Candidatus Ruthia magnifica str. Cm (Calyptogena magnifica): one gene and its partner. The protein of the gene in region 1 binds, or shares a complex with, the protein of each later gene. Links are inferred from orthologs where the notes say so. Each region holds a gene or a part of one and is shown on either strand. Other genes may lie near its edges.

What was found.
Region 2: the proteins of tsaB (region 1) and tsaD are in contact, whole or in part, in a solved structure (PDB 4WQ4), measured with the Escherichia coli proteins. The link is inferred for Candidatus Ruthia magnifica str. Cm (Calyptogena magnifica) from one-to-one orthologs.

What each region holds. Positions count from the first base shown.
Region 1 is NC_008610.1:706,258-715,615, forward strand. What follows is about bases 3,517-6,428. They hold tsaB (tRNA (adenosine(37)-N6)-threonylcarbamoyltransferase complex dimerization subunit type 1 TsaB), read right to left. Parts: upstream 5,347-6,428; coding sequence 4,687-5,346; downstream 3,517-4,686. Other genes in these bases: ccmE (cytochrome c maturation protein CcmE), read right to left, coding at 3,517-3,729; ccmD (heme exporter protein CcmD), read right to left, coding at 3,723-3,899; RMAG_RS03300 (heme ABC transporter permease), read right to left, coding at 3,899-4,639; RMAG_RS03310 (transglycosylase domain-containing protein), read right to left, coding at 5,351-5,950; rpsF (30S ribosomal protein S6), read left to right, coding at 6,158-6,428. Outside these bases: RMAG_RS03275 (SurA N-terminal domain-containing protein), read right to left, coding at 170-2,017; RMAG_RS06260 (hypothetical protein), read right to left, coding at 2,473-2,583; RMAG_RS06030 (DsbE family thiol:disulfide interchange protein), read right to left, coding at 2,778-3,140; RMAG_RS06035 (hypothetical protein), read right to left, coding at 3,119-3,307; more of ccmE, read right to left, coding at 3,307-3,516; more of rpsF, read left to right, coding at 6,429-6,499; rpsR (30S ribosomal protein S18), read left to right, coding at 6,499-6,753; rplI (50S ribosomal protein L9), read left to right, coding at 6,763-7,215; dnaB (replicative DNA helicase), read left to right, coding at 7,246-8,691; alr (alanine racemase), read left to right, coding at 8,706-9,358. UniProt on the Escherichia coli protein: Required for the formation of a threonylcarbamoyl group on adenosine at position 37 (t(6)A37) in tRNAs that read codons beginning with adenine.
Region 2 is NC_008610.1:1,038,940-1,048,371, forward strand. What follows is about bases 2,972-5,957. They hold tsaD (tRNA (adenosine(37)-N6)-threonylcarbamoyltransferase complex transferase subunit TsaD), read right to left. Parts: upstream 4,997-5,957; coding sequence 3,947-4,996; downstream 2,972-3,946. Other genes in these bases: lptB (LPS export ABC transporter ATP-binding protein), read right to left, coding at 5,010-5,735. Also shown: RMAG_RS04845 (RnfH family protein), read right to left, coding at 1-218; hisA (1-(5-phosphoribosyl)-5-[(5-phosphoribosylamino)methylideneamino]imidazole-4-carboxamide isomerase), read right to left, coding at 208-939; RMAG_RS04855 (VOC family protein), read right to left, coding at 1,537-1,968; RMAG_RS04870 (biotin--[acetyl-CoA-carboxylase] ligase), read right to left, coding at 6,048-6,800; RMAG_RS04875 (diacylglycerol kinase), read right to left, coding at 6,779-7,135; tRNA pseudouridine(38-40) synthase TruA, read left to right, coding at 7,183-7,926; metE (5-methyltetrahydropteroyltriglutamate--homocysteine S-methyltransferase), read right to left, coding at 7,928-9,432.

The DNA of each region.
Region 1 (9,358 bases):
AATATTACCTGTCGTATTGTAAACATCTATCAGAATAGTTTTGGCAATGCTTGAACTGTATAATGGCAAAAGCCTAAAAACCTTGACAATTTTCACAAAATTCGCTATAAATTATTTTTTAAATTAAAGGAATACTATATTTTAATAGTTAAAAATAAATAATTCTAGATTATAAATTTCTACTAAAAATTTTAATTTTTGCTTGAGATTTAAGCGTTTCAAGGATATTTGCAAATATCTCATTTGATTCAAAAATTAATAAAGACCTTTCAAGAGTGGTATTAACTGTCTTTGTATCTGTCGTTTTAACACCTAATAATTTAATTATAACCACATTACTTTCATCCAAATCTTGAGCGCTATAGCTAAAATTACCATTAGTTGACTTAGCCAATGCAAACACTTTATTGATAATGGCCATCTTAACTTTGCTGGAATCTCGTTTCACCCAATCAACATGATTCCATTTAAGTTTATTCTTATTCATTAATTTTTTAAGTGTATCTTTATCATTATGAACCAATAAATCAACAACATTCTTGGCAAGATTATCAACAAAAATTTTAGCCAGTAGTGTCATTAAATGTGCATTAATTTCATCTTTAACTTCAATAAAGGATTTTTGTCTTTGTGCTAATTTTTCTCGTACACGAATAACCATTAATTTATTTTTTGATAATTCTAAAATTTCTGAGTTTTCACCTTTGTTAAGAACCGTATCACTAAATGCAGTAACAACAATTTTTTGGTTTAATTGAGTATTCTTCCTGTCAAAAAAATCACTCACTTGAAGCTTTAAATTCATTTGATCAACAATTTCCTCTAAATTTACCTCGTAAGCCAAGTGGGTTAATTGTTCAGTTAAACTGTAAAACACTTTTTGTGCTTGTGTTTGAGTGTATAAATCAAGTAATTCTGATTTAACCGCATCAAATGGTTTAAGTGTTTTGACTTTAATATTGTTAAGTTTAATAATATGATAACCGAACTCAGATTTAACTAAATCACTAACCTCGTTAAGTTTCATTGCAAATACTTTTTTCTCAAATTCTGGCAACATAACACCACGAGTAAAAAAGCCTAAATCTCCTGCGTTAGCTTTAGAAGCCGTATCTTGAGAGTATTGCTCAGCAAGTTTAGCAAATTTACCACCATTGTTTAATAGGGCAATAACTTTTTGTGCAGTTGATTTATCTTCAAGCAAAATATGTTGCGCTTGTCTTTCTTCCTCTCTAGTAAAACGCTCTTGCTCATCTTTATAAAAATTAAACAATTCATCATCACTTACTTTAATATTTTTTGAAATTTTATTTAATGACAACTCAACAAATTCTATTTTTACTTGCTCTGGTGCGAAAAATAACGCTTTTTTATTATTATAAAAATTTTTGACACTTTGCACATCAACCTTAACTTCTTTAACGTAATCATCAGCGTGAATAGCAATATAACTGAATTGTCGTTGTTGATCATTCAACTTTTGTAATTTCGCAAGTTCTGTTGGTATTACGAAAGCAGAATCTAATAAATTGTATTTAATTTGAGTTTCGGTTAATTCTTGTAACTTTATCGCCTCATATTTTATTGTTGTATAACCATTGAGTCTTAATAATTGCTTATATTTTTCTAATGAAAATCGCCCTTTTTTTTTGAATAAATTATTGGCTTGAATAATAGTATTAAGTTCATTGGCAGTTGTTTCATACGACAATTCGTTAGATAATTGCTCAAGCAAATATTTATCAATCATTTGATTAAGAATGGATTGCTTTAACATGGCATCAAATTCTGTGTCATATTTTTTGTCCAGCTCTTGTTGTAAGCGTCTTTTTTGCGGATTAAATTTTGCAAGAAATTCTGCTTTTGAGATGTCAACACCATCAACAGAAGCAATAACAATATTTGAAACACCAGTGAAGTATTCACTAATACCGAATAAAACAAAAGGAATGGTAATTAAACCAACAATTAAATAAGCGACCCAGCCCTTGGTTTTGTTTCTAATTGAACCTAGCATAATGATGTGTGTTAACGGTTAATTGATTAATAATCTAAAAACCGTTTATTTAATAAAAAACGAGAATTATAAACGAAAATATTTGTATTCTACATGGGTTTGTTATGTTTTTAAAATTCGGATGTTGGACAAATCGGAAACCATAACAAAGAAAAATTATGGCGGAGCGGACGGGGTTCGAACCCGCGACGTCCTGCGTGACAGGCAGGCACTCTAACCAGCTGAGCTACCGCTCCGAAATTTTTTTGGTGGGCGCTACAAGATTTGAACTTGTGACCCTCGCCTTGTAAGAGCGATGCTCTACCAACTGAGCTAAGCGCCCAAAAAATATATCCATTATACGAAGTACCGAACGAATTATACTTAAAAAAATTCTAAGAATTAACCGATTCTTTAAGTAATTTATCTGTTTTAAATGCAGACTTAGAAGTCTCAATTTGGATTACTTCGCCTGTTTAAGAATTACGAGTAGTATACGTTGTATGATCACGAATAACAAAACTGCCAAAATCTGTAATAGCTATATTATCGCTACTGGCTAATACTGAGGTAATTACGTCTATCATTGCATTCAATACATAAGCTTGCATCTACTTTTGTTAAATTGAAAATTTGTGCAATTTCTACAACTAAATCTGATTTATTCTTTTGTATATGAACCTTATTTTTATTTAAAAAACATCAAGCTTTAAATTAAACTTAAATTATTTATTAAATATCAGAACTGTCAATGGATCTTGATAAAAAATATACTAAATTTTTATCTTGTACTATTTTTTAGTTGGCTAATTAGTGGCAAGATCTGCCTTTCCCAAATTCGTGGCGTTAATTCACCAACACACTTAAAACGAATAATACCTTGCTGGTCGATAATAAAAGTTTCAGGTGTGGCATAGACGCCTAACTCAAGGCTAAGTTTACCTAATTGGTCAAATACAATCGAATCATACGGATTGCCAAGTCTAGTTAAAAAGATATTGCCATCATTTTTGGTGTCTTTGTAATTGATTCCCAATATTTGCAATGAATTAGTTTTGGCTATTTGCATGAGCATTTCATGTTCTACTCTACAAGTAACACACCAAGAAGCCCAAATATTAACTAAAGATATTTTTTTTTTAATTTATCTTGAATAGCATAAATTTCAGCAGTATTAAAGTCTTCAACTTGTAAATTTGGAAATGTTTTACCAATCAAAGGCGAAGGCAATTTTTTAGGATTAAGTCCAAGACCTATATATAAAAATACAGCTAATACAACAAATAAAACTAAAGGTAGAAATTTTTTCATTATTTATTTTTAGCTTTTTCTAATGCATCGGCCACTTCTGGTGGCATGTAGCTCTCATCATGCTTGGCGAGCACTTCAGTTGCTATGAAAATACCATTAATTAAAGAACCAGTTGTAATAATACCCTGACCTTCTTTAAATAAATCAGGCAAAATTCCTGAATAATTAACACGAAAGGTGTTGACATAATCGGTGACATCAAACGTAACTTTAACACCGTCACGCTTAACACTATTTTTAGCGACCATACCACCTAAACGAAAACTCTTACCTTTTGGGGCTTTGCCTTCGGTAACATCAGTAGGAGAAAAAAAGTACAATAAATTTTCGTTAAAGGCTTTTAAGCCTAAATAACCTGTCAAACTCACACCTATTACCAATAAAGCAACCAATGTCATTCTATTTTGTCGTTTTGTCATGATTGCCTCTCTCTTAAATATTTAATACGTAACTGTTTGATTGCATTTTTGTGAATAGAGTGCGTGCGTATAAATAAAGTTGCAATCACAATCAAGGTTGTCAAATAAGAAAACCAAATATAAAAAGCGTACTTTCCATACGGAAGAAAAGAAAAATATTCTGCTAAGATCACTATCTATGCTCCATAATTATTTTTTTAACCCAACTAGAGTTTTGCTCTGTCACCAATACCTCGTCTCTAGCCCTCATCAACATAAGCGTGCCATATAAAAACTTAAATGCTACGCCCATTAATAATAATGCAATCAACATATTAGCATCTTGAATAGCCACTTTATTAATACTGACTGATGCACCTTGGTGTAATGTATTCCACCACTTAACCGAATAATGAATAATAGGTAAATTAATCAAGCCCACAAGGGCCAATACTGAAGAGGCCTTAGATGCGGTTTTAGGATTGTCAAATGCATTATTAAGTGACATATAAGCCAAATATAAAAACAGCAAAATCAACTCTGAAGTTAGGCGTGCATCCCACACCCACCAAGCACCCCACATCGGCTTACCCCAAACTGCACCAGTAATCAAAGCTAAAAAAGTAAACGCCGTCCCAATGGGTGCTGACACTTTAGCAATTACATATGCTAATTTAATTTGCCAAATTAAGCCAATACCGCCAGAAATCACCAATACCAAATAAATAAACATACTCATCCATGCAACAGGCACATGAATAAACATAATACGATAAATCTCACCTTGCTGGTAATCAATAGGTGCAACAATCAATCCCCAGTACAAACCAATCAGTGTTAAAACAATGAAAGGAAATAAAAACCAAGGGATGATTTTTTGACTAATTTGATAAAAGTTTTTAGGCGAAGCAAACGCTTTAATCCATTTCCACATAAACCAATCCTGTTAGTTATTTAAACTTGAGACCTTTGATAAACACATTATTTTAGCGACTTATGCGCAACATTATTACGTAAATAAGTTGGCAATGCTAACTTATTGCTAAAATTAATGTTGTTGTTAATATGGACTAAGTAAAGTGCTATAAGGTTTTCAGCTTTTGGATAAAAATCGGCAATATAAGTACTAATGCCTGTTTGTTGAATAAGCTCATTTTCATAAGCACCCCATCCACTACCCACGCCAATAAAATCTTTTCCAAGTATGTCCACCTCATTAGGCTTTTGTAAACTTTCCTTAGATAAAACTTGGTTTTGATAAATACCCCAATATATCTCATTCATACGCGCATCAAATGCAATGGCAATCTTGTTAGTATTGTATTTTTTAAACGCACCAAATCCAAGTAACTCAAGTGTTGAAAACCCTATTGTAGGAATATCATGTGCCAATGATATACCCTGAACTACACTAACGCACATCCTAACTCCTGTAAAAGAACCAGGGCCTTTGGTGTAAATAATACCACCCAAGGCAGATGGTGATAATTGGCCCGCTTTAAAAACCTCATCACAAAGTGATAATATTAGACTTGAACTTTTCTCCACACCTTGAACAAAACGAGAAAATATTTTATCTTGAGTGTGCAGACTCACTGAACACGTATCAGTACATGTATCAATTGCCAATAAATTCATCATTTTGCTATTTTACAATTTTCTCAAACTTCTGATAGATAGATAAAACCAATTGCTTACGTTTAAGTAATCTTAACGAATGTCTAACTGGATGATAATAATCAGGACCTTTAACCAAAGCCACGAGCATAGCCATTTCTTCTAAGGATAACAATGCCAATTTTTTATTAAAATAAAACCGAGTAGCATTGGTAAAACCATTAATACTTATATTGCCTTTTTGACCTAAATATACAGTATTTATATAACGATTGAGTATGAATTTTTTATCAAACGAATGTTCTAATAATAATGCCATCAATGCTTCTTTAACTTTTCGCCCTAAACTTCGTTCTCTATTTAACAAGGTATTTTTGATTAACTGCATCGTTATGGTGCTCGCACCGCGAAGTGGCTTGTCATAAAATATATAGTCACGAACAACTCTAATAATTTCTTTAAAATCTACACCAGGATGTTTAAAAAATGATTGGTCTTCCACCAGTAAAAGCATATTAATCATCGATTTTGGTTGTTGCTCAAAACTCAAAGCATTTGTGCTTGTATTATAAGAGAACGCATCATAAAGCAACTGGCTTAAATGGTTTAAATACACGACAAAAATCACTGCACTTAGTAAAATTAGAGTGATGAAAAATTTTGTAATAGTTAATTGTTTAAACAAAATAGTAAAATTAGCTGAATTTTAACAAAATTCACTCAATATACATCGTTAAACGATTGTTAAAAACAAATAACTAGTATAAAATTCCCCCTTCCTTGCTTGAGAGCGCAGTGTTCCAAGTTACTATATAACCATAAGGAGACACAACTCATGAGACATTATGAGATTACACTTATTGTCCACCCTGATCAATCAGCTCAGGTAGGCACAATGATGGAGAAGTACAAAGAAATCATCACTACTGGTGGTGGTAAAATTCACAGAAAAGAAGACTGGGGGCGTAAACATTTAGCATACCCAATCAAAAAAATTTATAAAGCACATTACTTAATGATGAACATTGAATGCGATCAAGAGGTACTTGATAAGCTTAATTATAATTTTCGTTTTAACGATGCTATTCTTCGAAATTTAATCATTTCTGAAGATGGAGTAATCACCACACCTTCGATAATGATGGCTAATAAAGACAAAGAAAAGGGGAGATCATAATGGCCAAGCAAGTAAAAAGAAAACGCAGACCTCAAATTAAAATTAACACTTTTTGCCGTTTTACGGCAGCAGGTATTACAAGAATTGATTATAAAGATGTTGATACACTGCTTAAAAACATTAATGAAAGTGGAAAAATTACACCATCAAGAATGACAGGCACCAGTGCCAAATTTCAACGTCAACTAACAACTGCCATTAAAAGAGCTAGATTTTTAGCCCTTATTCCTTATACTGACAAACACAAAAAGTAGGAGTCTATCATGCAAGTAATTTTATTAGAAAAAATTCAAAAATTAGGCGACTTAGGCGATTTAGCCAATGTTAAGGCGGGCTATGCTCGTAACTTTTTAATTCCTCGAAGTAAAGTTAAGCCCGCAACTAAAACAAACTTGGCTAAATTTAAATTAATTAAAGCCGAACTACAGGCTAGCGAAGCTAAAATACTTAAAAATGCACAAGTGATTGAGAGTAAGATGACAGGTACTGTTTGTACCATTCAAGCCAATGCAGGGGAAGAGGGCAAATTGTTTGGTTCTATCAATACCAGTGATATTCAAATAAGCCTTGCAGCAAGCGGTTTTGAAGTTGAAAAGCGTAATATTAACATGCCCGAGACAATTCACCATACAGGTAAATATGAAATCAGTGTTGATTTACATACAGATATTACGGTGAGTATTAAAGTTGTTATTGAGGGCTTTCAAGAAGCATAAAAAGCCAACTAAAAGGTACTTTAAAAGCCAATGAATACCAAAAACGTCAAAATACCACCCAATTCAATTGAATCAGAACAATCTGTTTTAGGTGGCTTATTGCTACACAATGAAGCATGGGATCGTGTCGCAGATATTTTGACCGAGGCAGATTTTTACAATGCCTCGCATAGAATTATTTTTAATGCCATTACCATTCTATTACAACACGAGCAACCTGCTGACATTCTCACAGTTAAAGAACAAGTTAAAAAAATAGGCTCTGAAGAAACCATTGGTGGCTTTGTCTATTTAGCTCAAATTGCTGAAAATACCCCTAGTATTTCTAACATTGAAGCATATGCTAAACACGTACGCGAATTATCCGTTTATCGTCAACTGATTGTTGTTAGTCACGAAATTGCTGACACTGCCTATCATCCAAAAGAAATTGAAGTTCAGGAGCTTATTGATTTTTCTGAGAAAAAAATATTTGAAATTGCTGAACAAGTGACTCGTGGAAAACAAAACATTACTAATGTAAGAGACATTATTAAAGATGTTGTCAATCACGTACACGAAATGCAAGAATCTAGCAGCATAAGTGGTTTAGAAACTGGTTTTAGTGAATTAGATAAATTAACTTCTGGCTTACAAAATGGCGATTTAATTATCATTGCTGGACGCCCTTCTATGGGTAAAACTGCTCTTTCAATGAACATTATTGAGCACGTTGCTATTACTGCTAAAGAACCTAAACCAGTCGTAGTATTTAGTTTAGAGATGCCAACTGAACAGTTAGTAATGCGTATGATTTCATCATTTGGTCACATTGAAGGCTCAAAATTACGCAATACTATGACTGAAACTGACTGGAATAGCTTTAATCATGCCGTATTAGCCTTGGAAAAATCTACAGTTCTTATTGATGAAACCCCTTCCATTACACCAACAGAAATTCGCGCAAAATGTCGGCGACTAAAACGCCAATATCCTGACTTGGCACTAATTATGGTAGATTACTTACAACTGATGACCGTACATGGAAAAAATGAAAATAGGGTACAAGAAATCTCTGAAATTTCCCGTTCTCTTAAAGCCTTAGCCAAAGAAATTAACATACCCGTACTTGCTTTGTCACAACTTAACCGTGCTGTTGAATCACGCCCCAAGGCTGGTAAAGGTCGTATACCACAAATGTCTGATTTACGCGAATCAGGTTCAATTGAACAAGATGCTGATATTATTGGTTTTATTTATCGCGACCAACAATATCATGATGACACCTATTCAAATCCAGAAGAGGTAGGTAAGGCAGATTTAAAAATTGCCAAGCATAGGAACGGCGCTACTGGACTAATCAAACTAGCTTTTATTGGCGAATATGCACGATTTGAAAATTTAGCCAACGAAGAGCAATTTCACGACATAACTGATGAACAAATAGACACAGTTTATGCACATAATATGGCTAATTTTGACCAAGAGCCTTTTTAATAAAAACTTTACCCATGCGCGCCATTGCCTCAATTTCGCAATCAGCATTAAAACACAATCTTTCAGTTGTAAAAAAAAATTCACTCAATACTAGAATAGTTTCCATGGTGAAAGCCAATGCTTATGGCCACCATATTGATTTAATTGACCCAATTATTAATCATTCTGATTTGTTAGGTGTTAGTGAAATCCTGGAAGCAGAAAAATTACGCAAAACTACAAATCAGCCAATTTTACTTCTATCAGGCGTCATTAAAGACCAAGAACTACAACAAGCCATTAAACTAAATTGCCAAATTGTTGTACACGATAAAACTCAACTATCCGTTGTTAATAACACCAAACAAGCTATAGATATTTGGATAAAAATTAACACAGGTATGAATCGACTGGGCTTGTCTACCAATGAATATAATCACTGTATAAAGTTACTAGGAAATAATCCACTGATTAATATCCAATGTATCATGAGTCATTTCGCTTGTGCTGATGAAATTAACCACCCAATGAATCAATCCCAACTCTTTGAATTTAAAAAATTAACAGATCCTGTTGTTGCCAAACGCTCAATGGCAAATTCTGCTGCAATTTTGTCAAATTCAGCCTCACACTTTGATTATGTTCGCCCTGGAATTATGTTGTATGGCGTTTCTCCTTTTAACATTAT
Region 2 (9,432 bases), 330 kb from region 1 along the record:
GTGCGGTAAATCTCAACTCGGTCTTTCTCTCTAAGTATTGTATCAAGTTTGGCAATTTTGCCAAAAATACCAGTTTTGTCTTTGATAAGATCAATCTGCGGATAAATATCCAATATACCAGACACCTCAATTGCTTGCTTTAAGGTCGCCCCTTCATTCATTCTTAACTCAAGTAAAGTTTGCTTATCTCTTAAAGCGTAGGCAACCTCAATTTGCATCGCAAAATTGTTGTGCTTGTTTAAAATCAAGCGTTCCTTCATAAATCGCCCGTCCAATAATCGCCCCCATAATACCATGGTGCGCTTCAACTAATAATCCGAAGATATCTTCCATATTGCTAATTCCGCCTGAAGCAATGATGGGGATTGAGGTTTGTTTAGCAAGGTCAACTGTAGCCTCAATATTCACTCCCTGCATCATTCCATCACGCGCAATATCCGTATAAACAATAGAACTTACCCCATATTGTTCAAATTTTTTAGATAAATTCACCACATTCAAATCCGTTTGTTGTGTCCAACCTTGTGTTGCCACTAAGCCATCATTCGCATCCAAACCCACAATCACCTTGCTAGGGAATTCACGACACAACTCAGACACAAATTCAGGATTTGTTACCGCCATCGTGCCAATAATCAAATAATCAATGCCTGCTTCAATATAAGCATTCGCAATCTGCATGTTACGAATACCGCCTCCAATTTGCACCGGTAAATCAGGAAATGCTGATACAACTTCAGTTACACTAGATACATTGACAGGCCTTCCTTCAAATGCGCCATTAAGATCCACCAAGTGCACTCTGCGTGCACCTTGTTTTACCCACTGTTCCGCCATTTCAACGGGGCTGTCAGAAAATACCGTCGTATCTTCCATCAAACCCTGTCTTAAACGAACGCATTGCCCATTTTTTAAATCTATTGCTGGAATAACAATCATACTTTTCTCTTAATTATTGTGTCAGCAATATCCAATCACTTCAACTAAATATTGCTAATTAGTATTCTCACCATTTTTAAAATATGATAACAAATCCTAGCAGATAGGTACAATTTATTAATCACACCTTCTAAATAACCACTTATTTTTTCTTGTCTTTCTAGTTACGCATTATAGCTTTTAAATCCTTGCTCACTCTATTAATTTTTTTAACCAAGTAGTGCTTCTTTTAGCAAAAGAAAAGTATATTTAACCAATAATCTTAAGAATATAAACCTATTAATTTAAGTGAAGTCTTTATAAAGCATTTATAGTTTGGCATTACTCTTTCCTTTGTCCTTATTTATTGCCATTAATCACTAAGACTATATTTTTAGCAATAGAGCGGGGCGAAATCAAAGGAAGTACTATAAAAAATTCTATAGCCCAAACTTAATCCAAATAGAAATTACGTTAGAATTAAAACCGAAATCTATTAAATTCATAAACAAAGAAGTAAGCCCAAACATGGAAAGTCGTTATTAGCGCATAAAGAATACGCTGTACTTTACTTTTAAACATTTTATATTTTGCTTAATTAGTAACTATTATGAACACTTACCATTCACCAATGGTCGGCATGCTAACCCATGGTTCTTGTATTTCCAATGCATCACCCTCTTGCAATAGTTCAATTGATATATTATCAGGTGAGCGCACAAAAGCCATATGCCCATTTTTAGGCGGAAAATTAATAACAACACCTGCATCCATCAACTGCTTGCATGTCCCATATATATTTTTTACTCTAAATGCTAAGTGTCCAAAATTCCTCCCTTCAACATATTTCTCTTTATTCCAATTATGAGTAATTTCAATTAATGTGGAGTTTGGATAATTAACATCTTCATCTGCTGCCAAAAAAATAAGCGTGAACTCCTCCTGTGGATAATTCTTCCTACTAACTTCAATCAACCCTAAAACATCACAATAAAAATGCAATGTTTTATCCAGATTAGTTGCTCTAATCATGGTATGTAAATACTTCATGCTTATTTCCTATTGTTCACAGAATTGAATTTTCTCAATTGACTTGAGGAACTTTGACACCATATGAATATCAATTAATTTATTTTTTATAGTCTCTAAATGCTCCTATATTTTATACCCATATCATTAGAATGCCTAACATTAAGCAAATTATAATCATAAAAAACCATGAGATTTTTTGTTCATTTACTTGTTTATAAAGCGACTTTAACATTTTAATTTTCGACTTTAATCCTCAAAATACATTTCAGAAATGATTAAAATTTTATTTTTATCGCAAATTGTACAAATTGATTTTTTATCAGAAACTATAAGCAACTACTAATTTGAGTCAAATACCACCTAGATTCCAGAATACAAACCATACATTAAAGTTTTACTTACAAAAAATTGTAGTAAAGTAACTAACTCTTTTTATCAATTTTAGAGAAAAAATCTTAAAAATATAATTGTTGTTCAGTCATGCCTTACAAACTTCTAATATTTCTTTTATCACCTTTTCATTCATAATCTACAAGAGCAACAATCATACTATTATTTGCTCCTGCAAAAATATTGTCATCAACTTCAATACGGCTATTCACTTACTTTAATATAATTTGCACTCTTTTTAAGAAACTCATCCTCTAAAAGAAACGCATATTCTTCTTTTACTCAGATACTATTTTTTATCATTTGTAAAAAATGTAATAGAACGCCCGTAAAGTAATGATTTTCTATTTTCAAGATAATTATTTTTGTTATTTTCATAAAAATTTTGAAGAATGCTGTTAAAATTGTTGAACAATGGTATTAGTATACTGCCTTTCTACATTTGTGTTGATGCAATCAAAGAAGGAAAGCTAGAAATTAAAAATTTACCTAAAAGCGCTAATAACATATAGATTGCATATCAGAAAGAAAATTTGAAAAACAAAAGCATTGCATTATTTATTAAAACTCTAGTTAGCAACACCTAACTAAATTGCTACCAATCCATAAGTTTCAACACAATAAAAACAAACGAATAAGTCGATAAGTATTAAAATCATACTTTGTTGGTGTTTTAGTTATCAAATCGCCGGCACTTAATTATCTCAATTAAATAAATTTTTCAATAACACTAAATAATGGTTGTTGTCTTGACTTATGGCAACTAGTTTTTCTATTTAACCAAATGTAAGTTTGTCGTTAGGTTTACCTTGTCTTTTTTAATTGAATATTGTAAGCCTTAATAACTCTTTTTCTGATAATTTCATTGGTCTCGCTATTTTAAGTATTTTTATTAAGTAATGCTTCTTTGAGCAAAGGTAACACGTCTAACATCATATCAATTCTATCCAAAAGCGAACCTGATATTTTGTTTTTATATTTGGTAATTTAGTCTGTTGTATAGTAGCATTTACTGGTGCCGTCGCCATAGAATCCACACATACAGATACTCATTGCGTCAATAAGTTATAAATTTACAGGAAAGTGACTTATTAGACAATCCGAGATAGGTAGATTTTTCCGTTTTTTAGGGGTTGGCGTAAACTTTCTAGAACACCTCGAGAAAGTTAGAATAATTCGTCTAAAAAAATGCTAGTAAAATTTTACCTGTGAATAAAAGTGCATTCTAAGACTTTATCGACACTTAGTGGCGACATGATTGGTAAACATCTTGCCAATATTATTTTTACTGAACTAGACAGACTGATTAAAAGTAAATTATGCACCACTACTTTCAGCAATTTTAAGTGCACGTTTTGCGTAATGCCGTTCCTTAACTTGAGAAAAATTATTAACATCTTGTAAAAATCACATATTTTAAGAAAATAAACATATGGGTAAATAATGGCTTTGTCAACAAGTGCATATTGATTTCAATTTTGAGATCATAATTGTAGTCTTTGCTCACACACTACGCCTTCAGGCAAGTCACCTAAAATATGCGCTTCAATAGCTACCAATGACGCATCAAGCCCTATTTGATACACGAGTAAATAATTTGCTTAGTTTACTCAATTTGACTTAATTCTTCTAAACTCCATCTGGGCTTGATATTAATTTCATGATGAGTGTCATGCTGCCCGTGGCTTAGTCGAAAATACCCAACTAAGGCTATCATAGCGCCATTATCAGTACAAAACTCTTGCCTTGGATAAAAGACATTTACATCCAACTTTTGACCCATTTGGTTAAGCTTTTTACGTAAAGACAAGTTTGCACTAACTCCACCTGCAACTACAAGTGTTGCGTATTTAGTTTGTTCCAACGCTCTTCTGCATTTAATCATGAGCGTTTGTGTAGTAGCCACTTCAAAGGCTTTAGCAATATCTTCTTTTTTGCTAGGATACTTGGCAAAAGTATTACGTACAAATGTTTTAAGCCCACTGAAGCTAAAATCAAGGCCAGGACGACCAACCATAGGACATGGAAACTTAAATGCACCGTAGTTGCCTTGCTCAGCAAGCATCGCTAAAGCAGGACCGCCAGGATAGCCCAAACCTAAAATCTTTGCTGTTTTATCAAATGCCTCACCCACTGCATCATCTAAAGATTCGCCCAGAATTTTATATTGACCAATAGCTTTAACATCAATCAGCATGGTATGACCACCTGAAACCAATAAAGCTACAAAGGGAAATTCAGGCTGAGATTCTTCTAGTAAAGGAGTTAACAAATGTCCTTCCATATGGTGCACAGCCAAGGATGGAATATCCAAACTCCAAGCTAAAGATTTAGCCACAGCACACCCTACCAAAAGTGCACCTGCTAAGCCAGGTCCGGCTGTATAGGCAATACCACTTAAATCTTGCAGAGTAAATTTTACGTCTGCTAAAACTGCTTTAATTAAAGGCAACACTCTTTGAATATGATCACGTGATGCTAGCTCTGGAACCACACCACCATACTCAGCATGAATTTTAACGGATGAAAATAATTCGTGCCCAATAAGACCTAGCTCAGAATGATACAAGCCAATACCTGTTTCATCACAAGAGCTTTCTATGCCCAACGTAATAAAGTCAAGTTGAGTGGTTTGTTGATCCTGATTATTGTGCATTGTAGAGACAGAACTAGTCATGCCCGCCTAAATAAACTTCACGAACTTTTTCATTGTAAAGAATTTGCTCTTTATTACCCTGTGCAATAATCACACCATTGTGTAGCACATAGGAGTAGTCACAAGTATCCAGCATTTCACGATAATTATGATCCGTAATTAAGATACCAATATCTTTATTTTTTAAGTGGTAAATAATTTTTTGAATATCACCAACAGAAATTGGATCAACGCTTGCAAATGGCTCATCAAGTAGTACAAATTTTGGATTCGTTGCCAGCGCTCTAGCAATTTCTACTCTTCTTCTTTCACCGCCAGACAGGCTAATACCTTTAATATGATGAATATGTTTAATATTAAATTCTGCCAACAACTCTTCTAATCGATGAACTCTTTGCTTTTTATTGAGACTAAAGTTTAATTCTAACACCGCCATAATGTTATCTTCCACAGAAAGCTTACGAAAAATAGAAGGCTCTTGGGGTAAGTAACCAAGCCCTAAATCAGCACGCTTATGCATAGGCAAATGATCAATTCTTTTTTTGTTCAAAGATACTTGACCTGAATTTGCCCTAACCAAGCCACAAGTAATATAAAAACAAGTAGTTTTCCCCGCACCATTCGGACCTAATAATCCAACTACCTTACCACCTTGTACAAAAAATGAAACATCGTTAACCACACTCCTACCTGCGTAAGATTTACTAATATTTTGTATGCTTAGAACATTACTAGACATAATGATTGATACTGATCATAATTAACGATTTTAACAGTTAAACAGTTATTATATTTAATACTAAAAACCTAAACAAAATAATAATCAAGAACAAGCAAGTGTTAGCACACAATGAACTGGCGGTGATATGAGAATCTGCTAAAATTGTTAATATCAATGGCAATATTGAAGCAAGTGAAAAAAATTGTCATTACTAATAATGGTAACGTTACTGGCGATATAAGTACACCAAGAGTTATTCATAAAAAATAACTCTTGCCTTAGGTGGTGTTTCAATGACAGGCACAAAAGTAAATATTACGCCAATCAACACTAACAAAGATGTAAAAACTCAGATGAATAAATCGATTTAACGCCGTATTGAGTTTCAACCAACAAAACGCCTTGATGATTGATCCCAAGGCAAGTACCGTTAAATAACTGTCTCTTGCTTATATGCTTAACTTGTTTATCTAATAAATAATCTACTTTCGCCCACTTAGCATAAAACTCATCAAAACCACTTGATTCAAAAATATCAAAATATTCTAAAATTTTGTTAATTAAATTTTTACTCAAATTGAGCTTATCAATCGGCGTTGAAATTATTTGTTTCAGATCTATCCAAGATGTTTCGCACTGAAAATTTTGATTAAAATTAACATTCAGCCCCAAACCAATAATGACTGATTGATAATCGCCTTGTAGTGAATTCTCAATCAAAATACCTGCCAATTTCCTATCTTCAAAATAAACATCATTTGGCCATTTAAGTTTCAAATCAGAAATACCGTATTTTTCTAACACATCAACCAATGCTAGACCAATCACCAAGCTTAACCCGTTCAATGAAATATTACTAGGAAAAACATAGCGAATTGATAAAATAATGCTTGTATCTTTCTGGCTCAACCACGTTCGGTTGTATTGACCCTTTCCACGAGTTTGCTCAGAAGCAATGCAAATTTGTGTTTTTGTGCAAAAGGCTAACTGAGATAGATAGTCGTTGGTACTGGATATTGAATCAAAAGTAAAGCATTCAACATCATCGCTCAAATAATTAACTAAATCAGAATAATTAACCATGATATAACAAGTAGAGTTAATGACAACCACACCGCTGCAGAGCCCATATCCTTTGCAGCACCCGATAATACGTGATATCCATCACCAATTCTATCAACCACTGATTCAATAGATGAGTTTAAAACTTCAATAATTAACACTAAAAATATAGGCGCAATTAATAGCACCTTATCAACGGATGAGTCCCCTAAGAAAAATGCCAAAGGAATTAACACAATACTTAACCATAATTCTTGCCTAAAAGCTATTTCAGATTGATAACAAAACTTTAAGCCCTTCATAGAAAAGCCAAAAGCATTGATAATTCTACCCAGCCCTGTTCGTTCATTTTTCATGTAAACTCATTTAAATAGTTAACTTAATTTTACCAAAAAATTGAATCATGAAAATAGCATTAGGTGTTGCATACTTAGGCACAAACTTCCACGGATGGCAGTGTCAAAAACCTAACATCCGCACTGTTCAGCAAGTAGTTGAACAGGCTCTATCAAGCGTTGCCAATCACCCCGTTAGGGTATTTTGTTCTGGTAGAACCGATGCTGGCGTGCATGCCACCTGCCAGGTTATTCACTTTGAAACCAACATTAAGCGCGAAAATAAAGTTTGGCTATTTGGTGGCAATGCTAATCTACCAAGTGATGTTAATTTCACTTGGGTAAAACATGTTAATGATAATTTCCACGCACGATTTAGTGCCATTGCTAGACAATACAACTACAAAATACACAACACAAAAGTTCGCTGTTCCATCATAACAGCTCATTCATTATGGGAATCAAAAAAATTGGACATAATGGCAATGAATAAAGCCAGTAAATATTTAATTGGCAAACATAACTTTTCAGCCTTCAGAGGTAGTTTATGTCAAGCGAAATCCTCCATTAAAACCATTGAATTTATAAAACTAAACAAATGTGATGACAACATTCTACTAGACATAAAAGCCGATGCCTTTTTACATCATATGGTACGCAACATTGTTGGCACATTACTCAAAGTGGGTAAAGGTGAAAAATCCATTGAATGGGTGAAAGAGATACTGGATAATAAGCAGCGCAAGCAAGCCGCCCCTGCCGCCCCGTCCCATGGTCTTTACTTTATTAAAGCTTTTTACTCCAATTTATAAATCAATTTTTTCGAAGCTGTTGGCTGGCTAACACCATATTAGTTAATGCAAGATTTACCTCATCCCAATGTCTAGTTTTTAAGCCACAATCAGGATTGACCCATAGTCTTTTAATAGGGATGTACTTTGCCGCTTTTTGCATGAGTTCAACTATAGAATCAACCGAAGGAATATTAGGAGAATGAATGTCATAAACGCCTGGGCCTATTTCATTAGGATAATCAAACTCATCAAATATATCTAATAATTCCATGTCCGAGCGAGAAGTCTCAATAGTGATAACATCAGCATCCATCTGCGCTATTGCCTCAATAATATCATTAAATTCTGAATAACACATATGTGTGTGAATTTGAGTTTCATCACTTACACCATTAGCACTGACTCGATAAGCCCTAATTGCCCAATCAAGATAAGTTTGCCACTGAGATTTTCGCAGTGGCAAACCCTCTCTTAATGCCGCTTCATCAATCTGAATGATATTTATATTAGATTTTTCAAGGTCCAATACCTCATCTCTAATAGCCAAAGACAACTGCAAACATGTTGTCGCTCTTGGCTGGTCATCACGCACAAATGACCAATTCAACATCGTAACAGGGCCTGTAATCATGCCTTTCATAGGCTTATTAGTGAGTGACTGAGCGTAGGTTATCCAATCTAGCGTCATGGGTTTTGGACGAAAAATATCACCAAAAATAATCGGTGGCTTGACACAACGCGAACCATAAGATTGCACCCAACCAAATTGACTAAATACATAGCCACTTAGTTGTTGTCCAAAATATTCCACCATGTCATTACGTTCAGGTTCACCATGCACCAAAACATCTAAACCCAAGTGTTCTTGCACTTGCACACAATACCTAATTTCAGAACGCATCGTTTGCATATATTGCTCTGCTGATAATTTACCCAATTTATAATCGTGTCTGGCTTGTCTAATCTCTAGCGTTTGTGGAAACGAACCAATGGTCGTGGTTGGATATAAAGGTAAGTTAAATTTTTCACTTTGCAATTTTGTTCTACTCTTATAATCAGATTGACGATTACCCAGTTCATCATTTACTTTAGCAATGCGTTCTTTAACTTTAGCGTTATGCACAAGTGGTGAATATTTTTTAGAATTAATGGCATCAATATTATTTGCTATTTCTTTAGTTACACTTGCTTGACCTTGATTAAGTGCTTGTGCTAATAAGCTTAGTTCTTCTAATTTTTGCACAGCAAACCCAAGCCATGATTTAATATCGTCATTCAGTTCTTGCTCGCTGTCTAAATCCACAGGCACGTGCAATAATGAGCAAGACGGGGCTAGCCATAATCTATTTTGTAATTGCTGGTGAATAGGTTCTAGCCACAACAAGGTTGTACTTAAATCTGTTTTCCAAATATTACGACCATTTACCACACCCAATGATAAAATTTTATCATCTGATAGACTATCAATCAGCAATTGAACCTCATCTTTTGCATTAATTGCATCAATATGTAACCCGTCAATAG